DNA from 2 places in the Streptomyces sp. NPDC058751 genome. Region 2 is predicted to be linked to the other one. Evidence: riboswitches for the same ligand, from Rfam matches in the RefSeq annotation. Region 2 holds a riboswitch; the other holds the start of a gene.
The links. A riboswitch is a leader RNA that binds a small molecule or an ion and turns the genes downstream of it on or off. The one in region 2 is predicted to bind glycine.
Positions count from the first base shown of each region.

Region 1: linked by a shared signal. The riboswitch ahead of gcvT (glycine cleavage system aminomethyltransferase GcvT) and the one ahead of gcvP (aminomethyl-transferring glycine dehydrogenase) in region 2 are both predicted to bind glycine.

Region 1 is NZ_JBHYPZ010000003.1:306,487-318,349, reverse strand. Features, by position in the region: gene ACFW6B_RS05170 (polysaccharide deacetylase family protein) at 1-737, shown strand, start outside; gene ACFW6B_RS05165 (YncE family protein) at 737-1,936, shown strand; gene ACFW6B_RS05160 (EF-hand domain-containing protein) at 2,170-2,382, shown strand; gene ACFW6B_RS05155 (MOSC domain-containing protein) at 2,471-3,013, opposite strand; gene ACFW6B_RS05150 (nitrate/nitrite transporter) at 3,333-4,637, shown strand; gene ACFW6B_RS05145 (L-serine ammonia-lyase) at 4,715-6,082, opposite strand; gene glyA (serine hydroxymethyltransferase) at 6,247-7,506, opposite strand; gene gcvH (glycine cleavage system protein GcvH) at 7,519-7,896, opposite strand; gene gcvT (glycine cleavage system aminomethyltransferase GcvT) at 8,111-9,229, opposite strand; glycine riboswitch at 9,375-9,472, opposite strand; gene ACFW6B_RS05125 (AAA family ATPase) at 9,642-10,316, shown strand; gene ACFW6B_RS05120 (enhanced serine sensitivity protein SseB C-terminal domain-containing protein) at 10,473-11,246, shown strand; gene ACFW6B_RS05115 (enhanced serine sensitivity protein SseB C-terminal domain-containing protein) at 11,478-11,863, shown strand, end outside.
Region 2 is NZ_JBHYPZ010000008.1:207,994-219,856, forward strand. Features, by position in the region: gene ACFW6B_RS10905 (hypothetical protein) at 1-188, shown strand, start outside; gene ACFW6B_RS10910 (DUF5999 family protein) at 600-806, shown strand; gene gcvP (aminomethyl-transferring glycine dehydrogenase) at 945-3,830, opposite strand; glycine riboswitch at 4,009-4,104, opposite strand; gene ACFW6B_RS10920 (PRC-barrel domain-containing protein) at 4,217-4,585, shown strand; gene ACFW6B_RS10925 (DNA polymerase IV) at 4,610-6,319, opposite strand; gene ACFW6B_RS10930 (MerR family transcriptional regulator) at 6,389-7,063, opposite strand; gene ACFW6B_RS10935 (bifunctional nuclease family protein) at 7,278-7,751, opposite strand; gene ACFW6B_RS10940 (MerR family transcriptional regulator) at 7,838-8,593, opposite strand; gene ACFW6B_RS10945 (FHA domain-containing protein) at 8,636-9,592, opposite strand; gene ACFW6B_RS10950 (DUF881 domain-containing protein) at 9,654-10,499, opposite strand; gene ACFW6B_RS10955 (small basic family protein) at 10,505-10,837, opposite strand; gene ACFW6B_RS10960 (DUF881 domain-containing protein) at 10,834-11,739, opposite strand; gene ACFW6B_RS10965 (sugar phosphate nucleotidyltransferase) at 11,838-11,863, opposite strand, start outside.

The DNA.
Region 1 (11,863 bases), on a different contig from region 2:
TCGCCGCCGGGGCGGCCGCGGGCTGTTCCGCCGAGCGGAGCACCCGCCCCCACTCCCTCGCGACGCCTCCGGCCGCGCCCGCCGCCACGGTGACCCGCCCGGTCACCGCGCCCGCCCCCCGCCGCTATCCCGCCCAGCCCCTCGAGATCACCCACGGCCCCCGCACCCACCCGCCCCGCGTGGCCCTCACCTTCCACGGCCAGGGCGAGCCCGCCGTCGCGAAGGCACTGCTCGGCGAAGCGGAGCGGGCCGGCGCCCGGGTCACCGTCCTCGCCGTCGGCACCTGGCTGGACGAGCACCCGGACCTCGCCCGCCGCGTCCTCGACGGCGGCCACGACCTCGGCAACCACACCCTGCGCCACCTCGACATCAACGCCATGACGGCGACGGAGGCGGCCGCGGAGATCCGGGGCTGCGCGGACCGCCTCAAGCGGCTCACCGGCTCGATCGGCACCTGGTTCCGGCCCTCCCGCAGTCCCCGGGCCTCCCCCCTGGTCCAGCGCCTCGCCCGCGACGCGGGCTACCCGCACACGCTCTCCTACGACGTCGACTCCCTCGACCACACCGATCCGGGAGCCGCCGCCGTCACCCGCAAGGTGCTGGCCGAGATCCGTCCCGGCTCCGTCGTGAGCCTGCACTTCGGACACCCCGGCACGGTCGCCGCCCTCCCCGCCCTCCTGCACGAACTCGACCGCCGCGGCCTCGGCGCGGTCACCACCACGGAGCTGCTGAGCTGATGCCGACACCACCCTCCTCCCCGCGCCGCGCGCTGATCGCCGGTGCCGCCCTCACCGCGCTCGCCCTCCTCGCGGGCTGCGGCGGTTCCTCCCGGGACCACGCCGAGCAGGCCCGCGCGACCACCAACGCGGCCGTCCGGCCCGCCCCGGTGAAGAAGCCGGCCGTCCAGGGCCTGCCCGGCATGCCCCCCTTGCTGGACCCGGCGGACGTCTACGCAGCCGACCGCCCGAACCGGCTCTCCCCGGTGGTCAAGGACTTCCCGTCCCGCGTCTACGTGCCCAACACCAACTCCAACACGGTCTCGGTCATCGACCCGAAGACGTACAAGGTGATCGAGACGATCCCGGTCGGCAACCAGCCCCAGCACGTCGTCCCCTCCTGGGACATGAAGACCCTGTGGGTCAACAACGACCGGGGCAACACCCTCACCCCCATCGACCCGAGGACCGGCAGGGCGGGCGAGCCGGTCGACGTGCACGACCCGTACAACCTCTACTTCACGCCCGACGGCAAGCACGCGATCGTGATGGCCTCCCTGGACCGCGAGCTCGTCTTCCGCGACGCGCACACCATGAAGACCGTCAAGGCGGAACCGGTCAGCTGTTACGGCGTCAACCACGCCGACTTCTCCCCGGACGGCCGCTACTTCATCGTGTCCTGCGAGTTCAGCGGTGAGCTGCTGAAGGTCGACACCGAGCGGATGAAGGTGATCGGCCAGCAGAGACTGCCCCTCCACGGGGCGATGCCGCAGGACGTGAAGATCTCCCCGGACGGCAAGAGGTTCTACATCGCCGACATGATGGCCCACGGCGTGTGGGTCCTCGACGGTGACAGGTTCACCCAGCCGACGCTGCTGCACACGGGCAAGGGCGCCCACGGGCTGTACATCAGCCGGGACTCGCGCGAGATGTACATCTCCAACCGCGGCGAAGGCACCGTCTCCGTCTTCGACTTCCCGCAGAACCGGCTCACCAAGAAGTGGCGCCTGCCCGACGGCGGCAGCCCCGACATGGGCGGTGTCTCGGCGGACGGCAAGGTCCTGTGGCTCTCCGGCCGTTACGACGCGGAGGTGTACGCCATCGACACCCGCACCGGCCGTCAGCTCGCCCGCATCCCCGTCGGCAGCGGCCCGCACGGCCTCGCCGTCTACCCCCAGCCCGGCCGGTACTCGCTCGGCCACACCGGCATCTTCCGCTAGGCCCGCCGTCGGCGGCCCACGCCCGCACACCGTCGCGCCGCCTGCGGGCCCCGCGACCCGCGGGTGGGCGGGGGCCTCGGTCTCCGTGAGCGCGAGGGGCGGACCGGGCCTCCGTCCGGGCCGTGTGAGATTCGCCCGGGTACTCGCCGCATTGCGCGCTCGGGGAGACCGTTAACCTGACCTTCGTACAAAAGGCTGACGCATGCAGTGATGCACGACGAAGGGGTGGATCGGTGGCCGACATCGAGGAAGCACGCAAGCAGTTCGAGCGGATCGATTCGGACGGTGACGGATTCATCACCGCGGCCGAGTTCAAGAGCGCTCTCGCCCAGGGCGGCGACTGGAACGTCACCGAGACGGTGGCGGAGGCCGTCATCGCCAGCCGCGACCTCAACGGCGACAAGGTCCTCTCGTTCGACGAGTTCTGGACCCACCTGAACAAGTGACGTCGGCGGAAGGGGCGCCCACCGGTCCTTCGGCGGGCGCCCCTTCCGCGTACCCGGACATCCCGGGTCCCCGCGTCCCGGAGCGGGGTCAGACGATCTCCAGGGGCCGGTGCGGCCCGTCCGGGAGCTCCACGGCCACGCCGTCGCCGGGCCGTACCACTCCGCCGGCGAGGACGACCCCCATGATCCCGGACCGGAACCGGGCCCGCCCGTCCGCGTCCCGTCCGACGACCTCCTTCAGGAGTCCCTTCCTGAAGCCGTCGATCTGGGCGCAGGGATTGCGCAGTCCGGTCACCTCGACGACGGCCTCCGCCCCGAGGCGCAGCCGCGTCCCGGTGGGGAGCCCCAGCAGATCGACGCCCCGGGTGGTGACGTTCTCGCCGAGCTGACCGGCCGCGACCTCGAACCCGGCCTCCCGGAGTTCGTCGAACAGCTCCTCGTGCATGAGGTGCACCTGCCGCAGGTTCGGCTGCGTGGGGTCCTTCTCCATCCGGAACCGGTGCTTGACCGTCGTCCCGGCGTGCACGTCGCCCTCCACCCCGAGCCCGGCGAGCAGGGTGACGCTCTCCCGGTTCGGCTTGGTGAACGAGTACGTCCCGTTCCTGCTGACCGCTGTGACCGTCCCGCCCATGTGACCACTCCCCGTTACCCGTTCGTCCGGCGCCCGGTCGCGCCGGTGACCGGCCAAATCGTAAGGCCCCGGTCCGGCCCCCTCCGCGCCCGCACGTGTGGGCGGCACGCCCGCGCCGGCCCGGACGGGCTGTGCGGGCCGGGCCGGTCGGCCGCGCCGTGATGCCCCATCGGCCGGGCTCCCGGGGCCGGGTGGCCCACGCCGTGGACCCCCCGTCTCACGGATTCTGGCTCCGGGCGGCGACCGCGCGAACGGGCCGTCGTCCCGCGGGACCGGAGGACGACCGGACCCGGCCGGAGTGAGCGAAGGAGCGGGCGGAATGCTGCAGTCGTCGAGGAACCAGGAACCGGAGCCGGGTCCGGAACGGGAACGGACCCGCGGGCAGGACCCGGCGCAGGCGTCCGCGGCCGCCGTGCCCGGCAAGGCGTGGCTGATGCTGGCGATCGCCACGCTCGGGTTCGCCGTCAACTTCTGGGCGTGGGCGCTGCTCAGCCCGCTGGGCACGCGCTTCAAGGACTCCCTGGACCTGTCCTCCTTCCAGCAGTCGCTCCTGGTGGCGGTGCCGGTCGTGGTCGGCTCGCTGGGCCGCATCCCGGTCGGGGCCCTCACCGACCGGTTCGGCGGCAGGGTGATGTTCCCGCTGGTCTCGGCGGCCACGATCGTCCCGGTGCTCTACCTCGGACTCGCCGGGCACTCCTCGCTGACCGCCCTGCTGGTCGGCGGCTTCTTCCTCGGCATCGGAGGCACCGCCTTCGCCGTCGGGGTGCCGCTCGTCAGCGCCTGGTTCCCGCCCGAGCGCAGGGGCCTGGCGATCGGGGTCTTCGGCGCGGGCATGGGCGGAACCGCCGTCAGCGCCCTGACCACGGTGAAGCTGGTCGACGCGCACGGACTGGCCGCCCCGTTCCTGATCACCGCCGGGGTGCTGGCCGTGTACGCGGTGACCGCGGCGCTCCTGCTGCGCGACGCCCCGGGGCGCACCGTGCCTGCGGAGCCGCTCGCCCGCCGGCTGGCGGCGACCGTCCGACTGGGCATCACCTGGCAGTCCTCGGCCCTGTACGCGGTGGCGTTCGGCGGCTACGTGGCCTTCTCCGTCTACCTGCCGACCTACCTCAAGACCGGCTACGGCCTGGCCCAGGCCGACGCCGCGGACCGGATGGCCGGATTCGTGCTGCTGGCCGTGGCGATGCGGCCGGTCGGCGGCTGGCTGTCGGACCGCATGGGCCCGGTCCGGGTCCTGACCGGATCGCTGAGCGTGCTGGTCGTCGGCGCGGCCGTGCAGTCGCTGACCCCCTCGCTGGCCCCGGTCGGCACCGTCGCCTTCCTCTCCATGGGCGCCGCCCTCGGCGCGGGCAGCGGAGCGGTCTTCGCCCTGGTGGCGCTGCTGGCCCCGGCCAGCCAGGTCGGTTCCGTCACCGGCATCGTCGGCGCGGCGGGCGGCCTGGGCGGATTCCTCCCGCCGCTGATCATGGGCATGCTCTACGGGGCGTACGGCGACTACGGGGCCGGTCTGGTCCTGCTGGGACTCGTCGCCGCGGCCGCACTGGCCTTCACCGGGACCGGAGTCCGTCAGGCGGTGTCCCGGCGGACCCTGGCGGCCGCCGGGGCCCCGGCGCGGACACGCTGAGGTCCGACCGACGCGGAAAAGGGCCGGCCCGTCGACCGACGGGCCGGCCCTTCGGCGTGCCGGGCGGACGTGCCCGCTCAGCACTCGATGATGTTGACCGCCAGCCCGCCCCGGGCCGTCTCCTTGTACTTGACGCTCATGTCGGCGCCGGTCTCCTTCATGGTCTTGATGACCTTGTCGAGGGAGACCAGGTGCGAGCCGTCGCCGCGCATGGCCATCCGGGCGGCCGTGACGGCCTTCACCGCGGCCATGCCGTTGCGCTCGATGCAGGGGATCTGGACCAGGCCGCCGACCGGGTCGCAGGTCAGGCCGAGGTTGTGCTCCATGCCGATCTCGGCGGCGTTCTCGACCTGCTCGGGGCTGCCGCCCAGCACCTCGGCGAGCGCGCCGGCCGCCATGGAGCAGGCCGAGCCGACCTCGCCCTGGCAGCCGACCTCGGCGCCCGAGATGGAGGCGTTCTCCTTGAAGAGCATGCCGATCGCCCCGGCCGCGAGCAGGAACCGCACGACGCCGTCCTCGTCGGCGCCCGGCACGAAGTTGACGTAGTAGTGCAGCACCGCCGGGATGATGCCCGCCGCGCCGTTGGTGGGGGCGGTGACCACCCGGCCGCCCGCCGCGTTCTCCTCGTTGACCGCCATCGCGTAGAGGGTGATCCACTCCATCGCGTGGGCCAGCGGGTCGCCCTCGGCACGCAGCTGGCGGGCCGAGAGGGGGGCGCGGCGGCGGACCTTGAGGCCGCCGGGCAGGATGCCCTCGCGGGTCATGCCGCGCGAGACGCAGGCCTGCATCACGCGCCAGATCCCGAGGAGCCCCTCGCGGATCTCCTCCTCGGTGCGCCAGGCCCGCTCGTTCTCCAGCATCAGGGCGGAGATCGACAGACCGGTCTCCTTCGTGAGCCGCAGCAGCTCGTCACCCGTGCGGAACGGGTACTTCAGGACCGTGTCGTCGAGCTTGATGCGGTCCTCGCCCACCGCGTCCTCGTCGACCACGAAGCCGCCGCCGACCGAGTAGTACGTCTTCTCCAGGACGAGGGCGCCCGAGGCGTCGTACGCGAAGATCGTCATGCCGTTGGCGTGGTACGGCAGGGCCTTGCGGCGGTGCAGGACCAGGTCGTCGTCGAAGGAGAAGGCGATCTCGTGCTCGCCGAGCAGCCGGATCCGGCCCGAGGCCTTGATCTGCTCGACCCGCTCGTCGGCGCCCTCCACGTCCACCGTCCGGGGCGAGGAGCCCTCCAGGCCGAGCAGCACCGCCTTGGGGGTGCCGTGGCCGTGGCCGGTCGCGCCCAGGGAGCCGTACAGCTCGGCGCGTATCGAGGTGACCGGGGCCAGCAGGCCCTCGTTGCGCAGCCGCCGGGCGAACATGCGCGCGGCGCGCATCGGGCCCACCGTGTGGGAGCTGGACGGGCCGATGCCGATCGAGAACAGGTCGAAGACCGAGATGGCCACGGGAACTCCTTGCTGGTTTCGCCGGACGCCGTTGTCCGGCCGAGGTGGTGCGTGACTGCATGGAACGGGGCACCGCGCTCTGCTTCCAGTGTGCGCGGTGCCCCGGATGTCCGTACGAATAGAGACCGTACGGGTGAAAAGGAAATGAAGGAAATCCTACGGAACTACTTCAGGCCGGGGTACAACGGGTGCTTGTCGGCCAGAGCGGACACACGGGCCTTCAGGGACTCCGTGTCGTAGGACGGCTTCAGCGTCTCGGCGATGATGTCCGCGACCTCGGCGAAGTCCTCGGCGCCGAAGCCGCGGGTGGCGAGGGCGGGCGTGCCGATGCGCAGGCCGGAGGTGACCATCGGCGGGCGCGGGTCGTTCGGGATGGCGTTGCGGTTGACCGTGATGCCGACCTCGTGGAGGCGGTCCTCGGCCTGCTGCCCGTCCAGCTCGGAGTCGCGCAGGTCGACCAGGACCAGGTGCACGTCCGTGCCCCCGGACAGGACGTCCACGCCGACGGCCTTCACGTCGTCCTGGACCAGACGCTCGGCCAGGATGCGCGCGCCGTCCAGCGTGCGCTGCTGGCGCTCCTTGAAGTCGTCCGAGGCGGCGACCTTGAAGGAGACGGCCTTGGCGGCGATCACGTGCTCCAGGGGGCCGCCCTGGAAGCCCGGGAAGACCGAGGAGTTCAGCTTCTTCGCGAACTCCTTCTTCGCCAGGATGATGCCGCCGCGGGGACCGCCGAGGGTCTTGTGCGTGGTGGAGGTGACCACGTCCGCGAACGGGACCGGGTTCGGGTGCAGACCCGCCGCGACCAGACCCGCGAAGTGGGCCATGTCGACCCACAGGAAGGCCCCGGCCTCGTCCGCGATCCGGCGGAACTCGGCGAAGTCGAGCTGCCGCGGGTACGCCGACCAGCCCGCGATGATCACCTTCGGGCGGTGCTCCTTGGCGAGCCGCTCGACCTCGGCCATGTCGACCAGGCCGGCCTCGTCCACGTGGTACGCGACCACGTCGAACTGCTTGCCCGAGAAGTTCAGGCGCATGCCGTGGGTCAGGTGGCCGCCGTGGGCCAGGTCCAGGCCGAGGATGGTGTCGCCGGGCTGGGCGAGCGCGAACAGCGCGGCCTGGTTGGCGGAGGCGCCCGAGTGGGGCTGCACGTTGGCGTACTCGGCGCCGAACAGGTCCTTGACCCGGTCGATGGCGATCTGCTCGGCCACGTCGACGTGCTCGCAGCCGCCGTAGTAGCGGCGGCCCGGGTAGCCCTCGGCGTACTTGTTGGTCAGGACCGAGCCCTGGGCCTCCATGACCGCGACCGGAGCGAAGTTCTCCGAGGCGATCATCTCCAGGGTCGACTGCTGGCGGTGCAGCTCGGCGTCGACGGCGGCCGCGACGTCCGGGTCGAGCTCGTGGAGGGGGGTGTTCATGAGCGACATGTAGGTGACTCCTCAGCCGGCCGTGAAGGCGGTGTACTCGTCGGCGGACATCAGGTCCTCGGGCTCGTCCGTGACGCGCACCTTGAACAGCCAGCCGCCCTCGAACGGGGCGGAGTTGACCAGGGCCGGGTCGTCGACGACGTCCTGGTTGGCCTCGACGACCTCGCCGTCGACCGGGGAGTACAGGTCGCTGACCGACTTGGTCGACTCCAGTTCGCCGCAGGCCTCGCCCGCGGTCACCGTGTCACCGACGGCCGGGAGCTGGGCGTAGACGACGTCGCCGAGCGCGTTGGCCGCGAACTCGGTGATGCCGACCGTCCGGACGCCGCCCTCGGCGTCGGACAGCCACTCGTGCTCCTTGCTGTAACGCAGCTGCTGGGGGTTGCTCATGACCTGAATTCTCCTGTACGCGGTGGAGTGCTGTTGCACGGGGCTGTACGGCCTTGATTACGCGGGGGAATCAGCCGGTTGCTGCGTGCTACGGTTGTGTCGTTTCCCGGGCTGGTTTCAACCCGGCTGGCGCTGATCGCGTCAGACTCGATGGCTTGCCTGGTCATCGAGCAGCGTGAGTCAGGAATCCCTTGCCTTCGTGGTCAGGGAGGATTCAATTCTGGCGCTTGTAGAAGGGGAGCGAGACGACCTGGTGCGGCTCGCTTTTCCCTCGGATGTCCACGCCCACCCCGGCGGTGCCCGGCGCGGCGTGCGCGGCGTCGACGTACGCCATGGCGATCGGCCTGCCCAGCGTGGGGGAGGGGGCGCCGGAGGTGACCTCGCCGATCACCTCGCCGCCGGCGACGACCGAGAACCCGGCGCGCGGCACGCGGCGCCCCTCGGCGATCAGGCCGACGAGGACCCGCGGCGGGTTCTGCTCGGCACGCGAGGCGGCCTCCTGGAGCGCCGCGCGCCCCACGAAGTCGCCGTCCTTCTCGAACTTCACGACCCGGCCGAGACCGGCGTCGAAGGGGGTCAGCGAGGTGGTCAGCTCGTGCCCGTACAGCGGCATGCCAGCCTCCAGGCGCAGCGTGTCGCGGCAGGACAGACCGCAGGGGACGAGACCGGCCGGGGCGCCCGCGTCGGTGAGCGCCTGCCACACCTTCTCGGCGTCGGCGGGGGCGACGAACAGCTCGAAGCCGTCCTCGCCGGTGTAGCCGGTGCGGGCGATCAGGGCCGGGACACCGGCCACCGTGCCCGGCAGGCCCGCGTAGTACTTCAGGCCGTCGAGGTCGGCGTCGGTGACCGTCTTGAGGATGCCGGGGGACTCGGGGCCCTGCACGGCGATCAGCGCGTACGCGTCACGGTCGTCGCGCACCTCGGCGTCGAAACCGGCGGCGCGCCCGGTCAGGGCGTCCAGCACCACCTGGGCGTTGGAGGCGTTGGCGACGACCATGTACTCGTGCTCGGCGAGCCGGTAGACGATCAGGTCGTCCAGGATGCCGCCGTCCTCCTGGCAGATCATGGTGTAGCGGGCGCGGCCGGTGCCGACGGTGGCGATGTTGCCGACCAGCGCGTGGTTCAGGAGGGCCGCGGCCTGCGGTCCGGTGACGGTGATCTCGCCCATGTGGGAGAGGTCGAAGAGACCGGCCTTCGTACGGACGGCGACGTGCTCGTCGCGCTCCGAGCCGTAGCGCAGGGGCATGTCCCAGCCCGCGAAGTCGGTCATGGTCGCGCCGAGCGAACGATGCAGGGCATCGAGCGCGGTGCGACGGGGTGCGTTGCTGCTCATCGGTCTGGCTCCCAGGGCATGACGGCGAGGTCGTTCCTCCCCATCTGTCATCGGAACCTGAGAGGTTCATCAAGACCCCGCGAAACGGTGGTCGTGACTTGCACCTTGGGTGGAGCCGGCGGAGCGGCCCGCTTTTCAGATGTGCCTCGCCCGCGCGGTAACGGTGCCTGAGAGATTCAAGGGAGGGACTTGCTCCTTCGGCGCCCGGGTAACACCTACCCAGGACTCTCCCGCGCGGATTCAAGCGGCCGGTATGCAGTTGGCGCGGCCATCATCGCACGGGCCGCCGGATCACGGCAGCCCGCCATCTGTGACCGGGCTGTGGCAGTCCGCGCACGAAATGGGGAAGCGCAGGGCATTACCTTCTCTTTACACTCGACGGGGATGGGACTCCACATCCAAGGGGAGGACGATCACGGTGAACAGGACTTCGGCGTACGCGACGACCTCGGGTCTCGCACTTCCCGGGCAGCCCGGCGCACCCGCGCGGGCCGCCCGCGCGGCGCGTCCCGCGGCCGTCGTGCGGGATCTCCGTGACCGTGCCGGACGCAGCCCGCGCGGCCTGCGCTTCGGGCCGCACGACGTGGTCGTCGTCAGCGGACTGCCCGGCAGCGGCAAGTCGACGCTGATGCGGCGGGCCGTGCGGGGCACGCGCGTCGACTCGCAGGACACCCGCGACCGCTGGGACGGCCGGGCGGCCGGGCTGGTGCCGTACGCGCTCTACCGCCCCCTCGTCCGCCTCGCGCACTACGCCGGCCTGCGCCGCGTCCTGCGCGAGGGCGGCGGACTCGTCGTGCACGACTGCGGTACGCAGGCCTGGGTGCGCCGCTGGCTCGCCCGCGAGGCCCGGCGCCGTGGCGGTGCGCTGCACCTGCTGCTGCTCGACGTCACGCCCGCCACCGCGCTGGACGGCCAGCGCGAGCGCGGCCGGGGCGTCTCGCGCTACGCCTTCGCCCGCCACCGCGGCGCGATCGCCCGGCTGCTGCGCTCCGCCGAGCGGGGGAACCTGCCCCGGGGGTGCGGCTCCGCGGTACTGATCGACCGAGAGGCGGCGGACGTGCTGCGAAGCATCGATTTCGGCCACTGACGGACCGCGCGGACCCACCGGGCCCGTCCGGCGGACCACGACGCGGACGCGGGTCCGCGGGAGGACGCGGGTCCGCGGGCCGTCCCCGGCCCCGATCCGCCGCGCAGGCCCTAACCTTTCCAGCCGGAACAATGGTTCGAAGCGGACGGTAGACAGATGGACTTCCCGGCACAGGCGCACCCCCATCCGCACGGCGGTTGGCCCGGCAACGAGCTGGAGGAGGTGTTGTCCTCCTCCCTCGGCGTGCCGGGGCCCTCGGCGGCCGCCCGCATCGTCGAGGTGCTCGGGCGCAGCTTCGTGTGGGTGCCGCTGCCCAACGGCGGCGGCCCGCAGACCGGTCCGCTCGACCTGCCCACCATGGACATCGGCGGCCAGGTCCACGTCCCCGTCTTCAGCTCCGAGGAGCAGTTCCGCCAGGTCGTCGGCGGCCACATGTCGTACACGATCGCGCCCGCCGTGGAGTTCGCCCGCGGTCTTCCCCCGCAGGTCGGCATCGTGGTGAACCCGGACGGCGTGGTCGGCGTGCCGCTGCCGCCGCCGGCCGTCGCCGAGCTGTGCCGGGCCGGGCGGACCGAGCTGGACGGGGCGGCGACCGGGGGCCGCGTGCGGCTCTTCGAGCCCGACTGGCAGGACGACCCGGTGGACTTCCTCGCCGCGGCCTCGGCGGAGTTCGCCGCGACCGGCGTCGTCCTGAGCGCCCGCCGCTGTCTGGCCAGCATCGAGGGCGACGCACCGGTCATGTTCGTCGGCGTCGAGCTCTCGGCGTGGGAGGGCGACGTCCGGGCCCTGCCCCTGGACGCCCTGGGCCGCGCCCTGGGCCGTGTCCCGGTGAACGTCCCGGTGAACCTGGTCCTCCTCGACGTGGCGCAGGATCCGGTCGCCGACTGGATGCGGGACCGGGTGCGGCCCTTCTACCAGCACGGCCACTGAAAGGCGCCCGCGGCGGGGGCGCCCGGCCGGGCCGCGCACCCCCGCCGCGGGGGTTCCGGGTCGCCCCGCGCGGGGGTTCCCGGCTCTCGACTGCTTCACCCGGCGGAGCACGATCGCCGCATAAGCTGGTTTCATGGCCTGGTCGAGGTGTTGACCCATGTCGGTAAACCGGGGTACCTCGGGCACAAGGGATGAGTTCGTCGTGAATTGTTCGCGAAGGGGCGGTTGAGGGTGAGCGCGTCGGGCACGGCCGCGGCCGGGCAGGTCGAGCACATGCTGCGCCAGGTGACTCCCGGGCGTTACGACGCCTACGAGGCGCTCCTTCGCGCGCTCGCGACACCGTCTTCCGGCCAGGTGTGGATGCTGCTCTGGCACGGCCAGGCGGGCTCTCCGGACGCCCAGTACGGGAACATGGAGGTGGACGGCTTCGGGTACGCGCCCTGCGTCACCTCCGCCCAGGAGCTCTCGGCCAGCGGCTGGAACCGCAGTTACGAGGTCGTGGACGGGCTGGACGTCGCCCGCACCCTGTACCCCGACCACTTCGGCCTCTGGCTCAATCCGCACGCTCCGAACGGCGGCCTCGGTATCCCGTGGCTGGATCTGCGCCGTATCGCCAC
Region 2 (11,863 bases):
CGCTCTGGCTGCACGGCGACTGCGCCGCCGACGGCGCCACCGGGCATCCGGCCGCCACCGACCTGCTGGTCCCGCTCGCACCCGCCCCGCCCGGCATCGCCGCGCACCGGCCCTACCTCGTCACCGAACTCCTGCCGGTCCTCACCCACCGGGTCACCCCCGCGCCGCTCCTCATCTCACCCGCCTGAGCCCCGGCCCCGAACGGGGCCCGCCCCGAGCGTCCGTGCCCCGCGGCCGTGCCCCGCACGGGTAGACCTGCCGCGGGGCACACCGCTGCCACGAACCCCGAGAGGGTCTCGCTCGTTAGGGCCGATGACCGCTCGTACGAGGAAGAACATGCTCCGCGACCGATCTGACTAGCCCGATCCGACCACCCCGAACCACCCGAAAGGACAGCGCAGTTGGGGTGAACCCTCCGCACGGGTGATGCGTCATCAACCTGTGAGAAGCGGTGCCCTCAAATCCCTGCGGATCGGCGCCCGTGGGGCAACACTGGGTTCCGGACCACACACCAACGGGGGGCGGCAATGAGTACTTCGAGCCGCAAGACAGACAGCACAGCGACCACTCACCTCTCGACCCAGCGAAAGATCCCATCCATGTGCCAGCACCAGCCACTGTGTCCCTCAGCCGAATCAGCCGACCGGGAGTCCGCCCGCCTCGTGGCGCATCACCCGGAGCAGGGGTGGAGCCTGCTGTGCAACGGCGTTCTGCTCTTCGAGGACACCGGTGAGCTCCTGCCGGACGGCCAGATCATCGCCCCGCACCGCCCGCTGGGCGGCACGCAGGTGATGACGGCCGCCTGAGCCGCGCACGACCCCGGGCGGCCCCGACAGGCCGCCCAGACACACGAGGGGCCGGCCCGGAGACGTGCTCTCCGAACCGGCCCCGACGCATGTCCGAGGACGATCACTCCTCGTGCGCGTCCGCGTGCCGAGCGCCGATCAGTCCTCGTAGGCGTCCAGCGGCGGGCAGGAGCACACGAGGTTCCGGTCGCCGTACGCCTGGTCGATGCGGCGCACCGGCGGCCAGTACTTGTCGGCGGCCGAGACACCGGCCGGGAAGACGGCCACATCGCGGCTGTACGGGTGCTCCCAGGCACCGCCGAGCGCGGCGGCCGTGTGCGGCGCCCCGCGCAGCGGGTTGTCGTCCACCGGCCACTCGCCGTCGGCGACCTTCTCGATCTCCGCCCGGATCGCGATCATCGCGTCGCAGAACCGGTCGAGCTCGCCCAGGTCCTCGGACTCGGTGGGCTCGATCATCAGCGTGCCGGCCACCGGGAACGACATCGTCGGCGCGTGGAAGCCGTAGTCGATCAGACGCTTGGCGATGTCGTCGACGCTCACGCCGGTCGCCTTGGTGAGCGGGCGCAGGTCGATGATGCACTCGTGCGCGACCAGGCCGGCGGGGCCGGTGTACAGCACCGGGTAGTGCGGCTCAAGGCGCTTGGCGATGTAGTTGGCGGAGAGCACGGCCACCTGCGTGGCGCGCTTGAGGCCCTCGCCGCCCATCAGCCGGACGTACGACCAGGAGATGGGCAGGATGCCCGCGGAGCCCCAGGGAGCGGCCGAGATCGGGCCGACACCGGTCGCGGGACCGGCCTCGGGCTGGAGCGGGTGGTTCGGCAGGTACGGCGCCAGGTGCGCGCGCACGGCGACCGGGCCGACGCCGGGGCCGCCGCCGCCGTGCGGGATGCAGAAGGTCTTGTGCAGGTTCAGGTGCGAGACGTCGCCGCCGAAGTGACCCGGCTTGGCGAGGCCCACCAGCGCGTTGAGGTTGGCGCCGTCGACGTAGACCTGGCCGCCGGCCTCGTGCACCTGGGCGCAGATGTCGGCGACGTGCTCCTCGAACACACCGTGCGTCGAGGGGTACGTGATCATCAGCACCGACAGCTCGTCGCGGTACTGCTCGATCTTGGCGCGCAGGTCCACGACGTCGATCTCGCCGTCGTCCGCCGTCTTCACGACGACGACCTTCATGCCGGCCATCACGGCGCTGGCGGCGTTGGTGCCGTGCGCGGAGGACGGGATGAGGCAGACGGTGCGCTGGTCGTCGCCGTTGGCGCGGTGGTAGCCGCGGACCGCCAGCAGACCGGCCAGCTCGCCCTGCGAACCGGCGTTGGGCTGGAGCGACACCTTGTCGTAGCCGGTGACCTCGGCGAGCTGGTCCTCCAGCTCGTGGATGAGCTTCAGATAGCCCCGCGCCTGGTCGGCGGGCGCGAAGGGGTGCATCTGGCCGAACTCGGGCCAGGTGACCGGCTCCATCTCCGTGGTCGCGTTGAGCTTCATGGTGCAGGAGCCCAGCGGGATCATGCCGCGGTCGAGCGCGTAGTCGCGGTCGGAGAGCTTGCGCAGGTAGCGCAGCATCGCGGTCTCGGAGCGGTGCTCGTGGAACACGGGGTGCGTGAGGTACGCGTCGGTGCGCAGCAGCGCGGCCGGCAGGGTGTCCTCGGCACTCGCGTCCAGCGCCTCGACGTCACCCTCGACACCGAACGCGGTCCACACGGCGGCGAGCTGCTCGCGCGTGGTCGTCTCGTCGCAGGAGATCGACACGTGGTCGGCGTCGACGGGGTGGAGGTTGACACCGTGGTCGCGGGCGGCGGCCACGATCTCGGCGGCACGGCCGGGCACCCGCACGGTGAGCGTGTCGAAGTACGCGCCGTGCACGACCTCGACGCCGCCGGCGGTGAGTCCGCCGGCCAGGACCGTGGCGTAGCGGTGGGTACGCCGGGCGATGATCCGCAGGCCGTCGGGACCGTGGTAGACGGCGTACATGCCGGCCATGACGGCGAGCAGCACCTGGGCGGTGCAGATGTTGCTGGTCGCCTTCTCCCGGCGGATGTGCTGCTCACGCGTCTGCAGGGCGAGGCGGTACGCCTTGTGCCCGTCGGCGTCCACGGACACGCCGACCAGTCGGCCGGGGAGGCTGCGCGCGAACTTCTCGCGGACCGCCATGTAACCGGCGTGCGGACCGCCGAAGCCCATCGGCACGCCGAAGCGCTGCGTCGTACCGACCGCGATGTCCGCGCCGAGCTCGCCGGGCGAGGTCAGCAGGGTCAGGGCGAGCAGGTCGGCGGCGACGGTGACGACCGCGCCCAGCTCGTGCGCCTGCTCGACGATCGGCTTGATGTCGCGTACGGCACCGGAGGCGCCCGGGTACTGGATCAGCACGCCGTTGATCTCGCGCCCGGCGAGGTCGGCCGGGATGCCCTCGGAGAGGTCGGCGACGACGATCTCGACGCCGGTCGGCTCGGCACGCGTCTCTATGACGGCGATGGTCTGCGGCAGCGCGTCCGCGTCGACCAGGAAGAGGCCCTTCTTGTTCTTGCCCATGCGGCGGGACAGCGCCATGGCCTCGGCGGCGGCGGTGCCCTCGTCGAGGAGGGAGGCTCCGGAGGTCGGCAGCCCGGACAGCTCGGCGACGACGGTCTGGAAGTTCAGCAGCGCCTCGAGACGACCCTGCGAGATCTCCGGCTGGTACGGCGTGTACGCGGTGTACCAGGACGGGTTCTCCATGACGTTGCGCAGGATCACCGGCGGCGTGAAGGTCCCGTAGTAGCCGAGGCCGATCATCGAGCCGAGCACCTGGTTGCGGTCCGCGAGGGAGCGGAGCTCGGCCAGTACCTCGGCCTCGGTGCGCGCGGCCGGCAGCTTCAGGGCCTCGACGTTCTTGATCACGTCCGGCACCGCGGCGGCCGTCAGCTCGTCGAGCGAGGCGTATCCGACCTGCGCGAGCATCTTGGCCCGTGCTTCGGAGTCGGGTCCGATGTGGCGCTGCTCGAAGGGGATTCCCTGTTCGAGCTCGGAGAGCGGAATGCGAGGGGCGGTCATGGCGGAGGCCTCCTGGTCTGACGCGACCTTCGAGGGGCACCCCGGCACGGGTACCCCGACGGCCTCCCCCTCTGTCATCTCAACCTGAGAGCTTCACCGGATGGTCGATCGGACGATCCGGTTTTCACCGTCGGTGAGAGCGGAGGCCATCGACACCCGCCCTGCTTTCCAGAGTGACCTCGTCCGTGCGGTACGTGAGCCTGAGAGATTCCGGGGAGGATTTGCTCCTTCGGCGCCCCCGGTGAAATCCGGAGGACTCTCCCGCACGGGATCAGCAGCCGTTTGCCAGCGTACCAGCGGCGACTGGAGGTGAGCTCGAGTGGCCGCCTTCACAGATGTGCTCTTTTGTAGTACTTACGGATGAGTTTGCGACCACTGGAGGGACCGTGCAGACCGACATCGATCCGCGCAACCTGATCGGCCGCAAGGCGTTCGACAGCAACGGCACCAAGATCGGCACGATCGACGAGGTCTACCTCGACGACGCGACCGGGGTCCCCGAGTGGGCGGCCATACGCACGGGCCTGTTCAGCAGGGACGCCTTCGTGCCCCTGGAGCCCAGCGAGATCGTCGAGGGGACCCTGCGCATCCCCTTCGACCGGGCCCTGATCAAGGATGCCCCGGACTTCGGTGTCGGGCGCCACCTCTCCCCCGAACAGGAACTCCAGCTCTACCACCACTACGGCCTCGACGTCGCGTCCCCTCCCCCGCCGGACCGTGACTTCGGCCGCCTCGCGGGCTCGGAGGATCCCTGACCCGCAGAACCGTCCCGCCCCGCCCTACGAACCAGGGCCCAGCGCCCCCGCACCCGAGACGGAGGGCCCGGAACCCCGCGTCCCGGCCTCCGGAACCGGCTGCCGGGGGCTCCGGGTCCCGTCCGCCGGGCCGGGCGGCCGCGGACCACGCGTCCCCGCTTCCCGAGCCGACACCGCCGGACTCCGCGCGCCTGATTCCGGGGCGGGCGTCCCGGGCTCCGGCGCAGGCCGCCAGAGGGCCGGGACGGACGCCCCTGGCTCCAGAACGGGTGTCCCGGGTTCCGGGACGGGCGGCCCGGGGTTCGGAGCGGACAATCCGGGTTCCTGCGCCCCCGCCCCCGATGCCCCGGGACCGGCCGGCGGCCCGCCGCCGTCCTCGGGTCCTCGCTCCACCAGAGGCAGCGGGTCGGCCGGTTCGAGCCGCGGATCGTCCGTCCGGAAGGTCCGCACCCGGCCCGGCCCGGAGTAGGGCGTCTCGAACCGCACCGTGACCCGCCCCAGCCCGCTCCCCTGCACCCAGCCGTGCCCGAACTCGGCATGGCGCACGTCGTGCCCGGAGGGCCACCGCCGCTCCGCCCGCGTCTCCCCCTCGGCGACGGCGGCCACCTCCGACGGCTCGTCCTCGACGTGCTCCTCGGCCACCGCCTCCCCCGCGGCAGCGGCCTGTGCCTGCGCGAACAGGTCCTCCTGCGTGTAGTCGGCGAGCCCGGAGACGCCGACCCCCAACAGCCGGACGCCACCGGTCGTGTCCACGCCCTCCAGCAACCGGGCGGCGGCCTCCCGGACGACGCCGGGGTCGTCCGTGGGTCCCCGCAGCGTCTCGGACCGGGTCAGCGTCGAGAAGTCGTACCGGCGGACCTTCAGCACTATGGTCCGCCCCGACAGCCCGGCCCCGCGCAGCCGCCGCACACACCGGTCCGCCAGCCGCTGCACCTCAAGACCCACCCGGACCCGGTCGTGGATGTCCACGTCGTACGTGTCCTCGACCGACACCGACTTGGTCTCCCGCTCGGCCACCACGGGCCGCTCGTCGTGGGCCAGCGCCATCGCGAACAGCGCGTGCCCGTGCGCCTTCCCCAGCAGCCGTACGAGCTCGTCCTCGCCCGCCTCGGCGAGCTCCTCCACGGTGGTGATGCCGGCCCTGCGCAGATGGTCACCGGTGGCCGGCCCCACGCCCGGCAGGGTCCGCACCGGCATCGGCCCCAGCAGCGCGCGCTCGGTGCCCGGGTCGATCAGGACGAGACCGTCGGGCTTGGCCTGCTCCGAGGCGATCTTCGCCAGCATCTTGGAGGCGGCCAGCCCCACCGATCCCGTGAGCCCCGTGAGGGCCCGGATGTCCGCGCGCAGTCTGGTACCGGCCAGCCGCGCCGACGTCTCGTCCCACGCCGCCCCGCCCGCCTCCAGGTCCACGAACGCCTCGTCCAGGCTCAGCGGCTCCACCAGCGGCGACAGAGCCCGCAGCAGCCCCATCACCTGCTCGCTGACCGCTCGGTACAGCCCGAAGCGCGGCACGAGATAGGCGGCGTTCGGCGCGCGCCTGCGGGCCTGGGCCATGGGCATCGCGGAGTTCACCCCGAAGACGCGCGCCTCGTACGAGGCGGTGGCGACGACTCCACGGGGCCCCAGGCCGCCCACGACGACGGCCTTCCCGCGCAGACTCGGCTTGGACGCCTGCTCCGCCGAGGCGAAGAAGGCGTCCATGTCGAGATGCAGGATCGTGGGCGCGGTTCTCACATCTCCGATGCTGCCCTACGCCACTGACAGTGCCCCGGCGCGTCGGGGCACCGCGTCATCGCACGCCGCTCACACCGCACGGTTGCGCCTGCGCGCCAGTTCGTCGGCGGGATTGTGCGCGAGGAGCGTTTCGCCGGTGTCCACGCGCTCTCCGTGCAGCTGGGACAAGGCGCCCTCGACGTCCCGCCACACCACGCCCACGGCGATGCCGAAGACGCCCTGGCCGCCCTGCAGCAGCGCGTGGACCTCGTCCGGCGAGGTGCACTCGTAGACGGTCGCGCCGTCGCTCATGAGCGTCATGCGCTCCAGGTCCTGGAAACCGCGCTCCCTGAGGTGCTGGACCGTGGTGCGGATGTTCTGCAGCGACACCCCGGTGTCGAGGAACCGCTTGACGATCTTCAGGACCACTACGTCCCGGAAGCTGTAGAGGCGCTGCGTCCCCGAACCGTAGGCGGGACGCACGCTGGGCTCGACCAGTCCGGTCCGCGCCCAGTAGTCGAGCTGCCGGTAGGTGATGCCCGCGGCGGCACACGCCGTGGGCCCCCGGTAACCGACCTCCTCGGGAGCCGTCTCTCCCCCGTCGGGCACTGCTGCCGACCGCAGCGGAACGTGATCGGCCGCGCTGCCGTGATGGGGACGCCCCCTGCTCGAGCCGAGCCGAGAGCTTGGGGGAGGGTACGGGCCGCTCCCTCCCGGACCGTGTCCGGGAGCACCCCCAGCCGTACCGTCGCCGCTGCTTCTCACGCCGACCTCCGTCCTTGACCTGCCTTCTCGACGGTAGGCAGTCACCAGGGGCGCGTCAACGATCGCCACACTCGGCACGCCGAGTGATAATCACCCTAAGAGTGGTTTCCCGTGCCCTACCGCGGGGAAAGGCTAGCCGAATGCTCTCGGCGCGGGCCGCGGCACACCACACTCGCCGCGGGCAAATGCCCCCGGAGAGGCCCACCCGGCCGGCTCACTGACTGTTGGTGCCGAAGTCCTCGGGCGAGATCTGGTCGAGGAACTCGCGGAACTTCTCCACCTCGTCCTCCTGCTCGTCCGGGATCGCGATCCCGGCGTCGTCGAGCACCCCGTCGCTGCCGTAGATGGGCGTTCCGGTGCGCAGCGCGAGCGCTATGGCGTCGGACGGCCTGGCACTGACCTCGACCCCGCTGGCGAAGACGAGCTCGGCGTAGAAGACGCCCTCGCGCAGGTCGGTGATGCGCACTTCGGTGAGCTCCTGGCCGACAGCCTCCAGCACGTCCTTGAACAGGTCGTGGGTCAGCGGTCGGGCGGGAGCCATGCCCTGCTGGGCGAAGGCGATCGCCGTCGCCTCCCCCGGTCCGATCCAGATGGGGAGGTAACGGTCGCCTCCCACTTCACGCAGAAGCACGATCGGTTGGTTGGAGGGCATTTCGACCCGGACACCTACGACATCGAGCTCGTTCACACAGCAACCCTAGGCCGTGCCCGGGACGTTTGGGTAGTCGGGCACAGAACGGGTGGCCGATCCACGACCTGCGCCGGTGGCGCCGATCAGCGCAGACGCACACCCAGCGCGGTCTGCACGAGCGCCGCGTGCAGCTTCACCGTGAGGCCCGCGAGCTCCTTCGTACGGGCTTCGGCGTGCGCCCGTGTCTGTGGATTGCGGTGACGCCGCAGAGGGGCGACCACCTGGTCCACCAGTCCCGCGTCGCGCTCCGCCGCCGCCTTCATCGCCCGCAGATGGCGCGGTTCGATCCCGAAGCGGCCCAGCTCGACGACGAGCGCGGCAACGGTCACCGCCTCCGCGTCGTAGACACCGTCGGGCAAGGGCCCGATCAGTCCGTACGACTCCCACTCCTGGAGCTGTTGCTCACCGATCTCGGCGGCGGCCAGCAGCTCCTCGCGGCCCACCCGGGCCACCGTGGGCCCCTCGGGCTCGCCGTAGAGCTCTCCGAGGGGTTCCTGCCCGCCCGTGTCGCGCTGGCGGGCCATGGAGGGCAGACGCACCTGTTCACCGCGCGCCATGGCGTCCAGATGCTCACGGATCACCTTCAGCGGGAGGTAGTGGTCCCGCTGCATCCTCAGGACGTGGCCGAGGCGCTCGACATCGTCCGCGCTGAACTTGCGATACCCCGACGGGGTCCGCCGGGGCTCGACGAGTCCCTCCGACTCCAGAAACCTGATCTTGGAGATGGTGACTTCGGGGAACTCGTCGCGCAGCAGACTCAGCACCGCGCCGATGCTCATCAGCCCACTGTCCGCGGCGGCGGTACCACTGCCGGCACCGCCGCTCGGTGTTTGAAGCATGGACAATCCCTCGGTGTCCCCCCGGACGGAGTTGGGGGAGGGTCAGATGCCCCGCTGGCTCGCGTAGAACACCAGCCGGTACTTACCGATCTGCACCTCGTCACCGTTCGACAGAGGGACCTGGTCGATCCGTTCCCGGTTGACGTACGTGCCGTTCAGGCTGCCGACGTCGGCGACCGTGAACGTACCGTCCTCGACGCGACGGAACTCCACGTGCCGGCGCGACACCGTCACGTCGTCGAGGAAGATGTCGCTCTGCGGGTGACGCCCGGCCGTGGTCAGCTCACCGTCCAGCAGGAAGCGGCTGCCCGAATTGGGGCCCCGGCGCACCACCAGGAGCGCGGAACCGACCGGCAGCGCGTCGACGGCCGCCTGCGCCTCCGGGGAGAGCATCGGCGACGGCGTCTGACCCGTCACCTCGGCGTCGTAGGCCTCGATGCCGGAGATGGAGATCGTGGACGTCGTCTCCGACGGACGCTCCGGTACACCCCGCAGCGGCGCACCGCAGTTGGAACAGAACCGGCTGTTCTCCGCGTTGCGGTTCCCGCACCTCGTACACACCTGGGCCGACATGGACGGATCCTCCTGCCGCGGCTGCCCACCAGGGGCATGGGACGCATACGGATCGGAGGCGAACCCTCCACCCGCGCTTGAGGCTGACGGTTCTCCGAAACCTATGCGGCCGGGCTGGCCAGGGTCAACAGACGACGCGCCCTGACCACCGGGACCTGCGACCTGGTCCCGGAACAGCGGGCGGTCGCCGCCCTGGGCCTCCGCGTCCCCTTGACGCGGTGCACGATGACGGGCAGCCGCGCTGTCGCCGCTGTCCTCTCGCGTGCTCTTGCCGAACAACTTCGCAAACAACTTCACGGGCGATTCCCCTTGACCGAAACAGACCCGCCCGTGGGGCAGGACGAACCCTGATTGAACACACCGGTCGACCCGGACATCCTCACAACGTCCGTATCCACCAGACAGTTTCCACCACGCACCACCCATTCGGTGCGCCGACCCCCCGCAACCTGCTGTCCTCCCCCGACGGCCGCCGTCCGACCGCCGTTCACCGGGAGGACGACCGAGCGTAGTCAGGCCGCTCCGCCGGTCGCAAGGCATCTACGACGATCTTCGTCGAACGGTCCACCGTGACGGTGGCCTGCTCCTTCTCCAGTGTCTGCACCACGCCTCCCGGAATGTTCAGCGCCGGCTCCAGGTCCTGCGGCTTGCCGATGACCTTGAAACGATAAGGCTGGGTGATCTTGTTCCCGTCGACCTTCACTCCGCTTCCGGAGTCGGACAGATACGTACTGGCGACCACGCGCACGCCGTTCACCTGGATCGCCTCGGCACCGGCGGCGCGCAGCTCCTGGACGGCGTCGAGCAGCATGTCCGCCTTGACCGTCCCCTTCGTGTCGTCGATCGTCAACGTGATGCCGGGCCCCTGAGCGGCCACGGTGCCCGCCAGAATGCCGAGTTGCCTCTCCCTCTCGACCGTCTGCTTGCGGGCCTCCTCGGCCTGGTCCGAGCTGTTCTCGAGCTCGGTGCGCTGGTCCTCGAGACCCTGCTTCTCGTCCTCAAGACGCTGAGTGCGGCTGTCGAGTTCATCGAGAATGCGCACGAGATCTTCCTGACGCGCCCCGCGCAGCGCGCTGTCGCCGTCGCTGTTGGACGCGACCTGGACGGCCAGGCCGAACCCGAGGCCGAACAGCAGCAGGGCGACGATGAGTTGGGCACGCGACACCCGCGGCGGCCACAGCCCGTCGACCAGTCTCTGACGGCCGGACAGCGGCGGCACGCCACTCTCCTCGGCCACCTGCGGCTCGGGCTCCTCCACGGCCGTGGGGACCTCTTCCGGCAGCTCTCTGCGCAGCGGGCTCTCGGGGGCCTCGGCGTCGTTCTCGTTGCTCATCGGCCTCACGCCCGGAACACGTGCCGACGGATGGCCGCGGCGTTGGAGAAGATCCGGATGCCGAGGACGACCACGACACCCGTGGACAGCTGGGCGCCCACGCCCAACTTGTCACCCAGGAAAACGATCAGCGCGGCGACGACCACGTTCGACAGGAACGAGACCACGAAGACCTTGTCGTCGAAGATGCCGTCGAGCATCGCGCGCAGACCGCCGAACACGGCGTCGAGTGCCGCCACGACGGCGATCGGAAGGTAAGGCTCGACGACCGCCGGAACCTCGGGCCGGACCAACAGTCCAGCCACGACTCCCACGACGAGGCCCAGTACGGCGATCACGGTGTGCCCTTCTCTGTGCTCGGCTCTGCTGTACGTACGATCACACTCGGTGCGGCGGACAACCGGACGTCCTCCTCGACGGAGACGGCGGTCCTGATGCCGTAGTTCTCCTGCAGGGCATGCAGATACAGCCCGTCGGCGCTGTTCTGGAACCTGGTGCTGAGCCTTTGGCCGTCCCCCACCGCGAGCACCGTGTACGGCGGCACCAGCGGTTTGTTGTCGACCAGTATCGCGTCACCCGCGGCCCTGATGGCCGACAGGGCGGTCAGCCGCTGTCCATTGATGGAGATGGCCTCGGCCCCCGACTCCCACAGGCCGTTGACCACGCGCTGCATGTCACGGTCCCGCACCCGTCCGGTGTCGGAGAATCCCGAGGTCTCCCGCGGATTGGTGCCGTCGCCGCCCGCGCTCGCGTCCTTGGCGTCGTCGACGACCAGCTTCACACCCGGTCCGTGCACGTCGGTGGCACCGGACAGGACGCTCACGAGGTCGGCCTGCTCGTCGCCGTCCTTCTTCAGCGCCGCGCGCTGGCGTGCGCTCACGTCGGCGCGCAGGGTGTCGACGCCGCTCTCCAGCTTGTCCGCAGCCCTCGTCTCGCGCTCGATGCGGTCGATGAGCTCCTGGCGCTCCTTGGCCACGACGGGCGCCGCGATCCGGGCGTTCGCCGCCCCCACCGTGACCACGAGCGCGGCGAGCACCAGACCCGCGGCGAGACCCAGCTTGGACCGGAGCGTCTTCGGCAGACCACCGGCACCCTCGGCCTGCCTGCGGGCCGCCGCTTCGGCGTACCCCTCATCAAGGCTGTGGTCCATGACGTTGTTGAGCAGCGACATGGAGGCGTCCGGGCGCGAGGGGCGCGGAGCGCTGCTCCGAACGGGGGGCTGCTGCGGCATGCCGCACATCGTCGCACGTCGCGGGTACTACCACCGAATGGCCCCACCAACGTGCCGGACAGGCCCCCTTGGGGGCACTTGTCCGACACGTACGGGTGAAGAGTGTTTCAGCGGCCGGCGCTGTCCACGACGG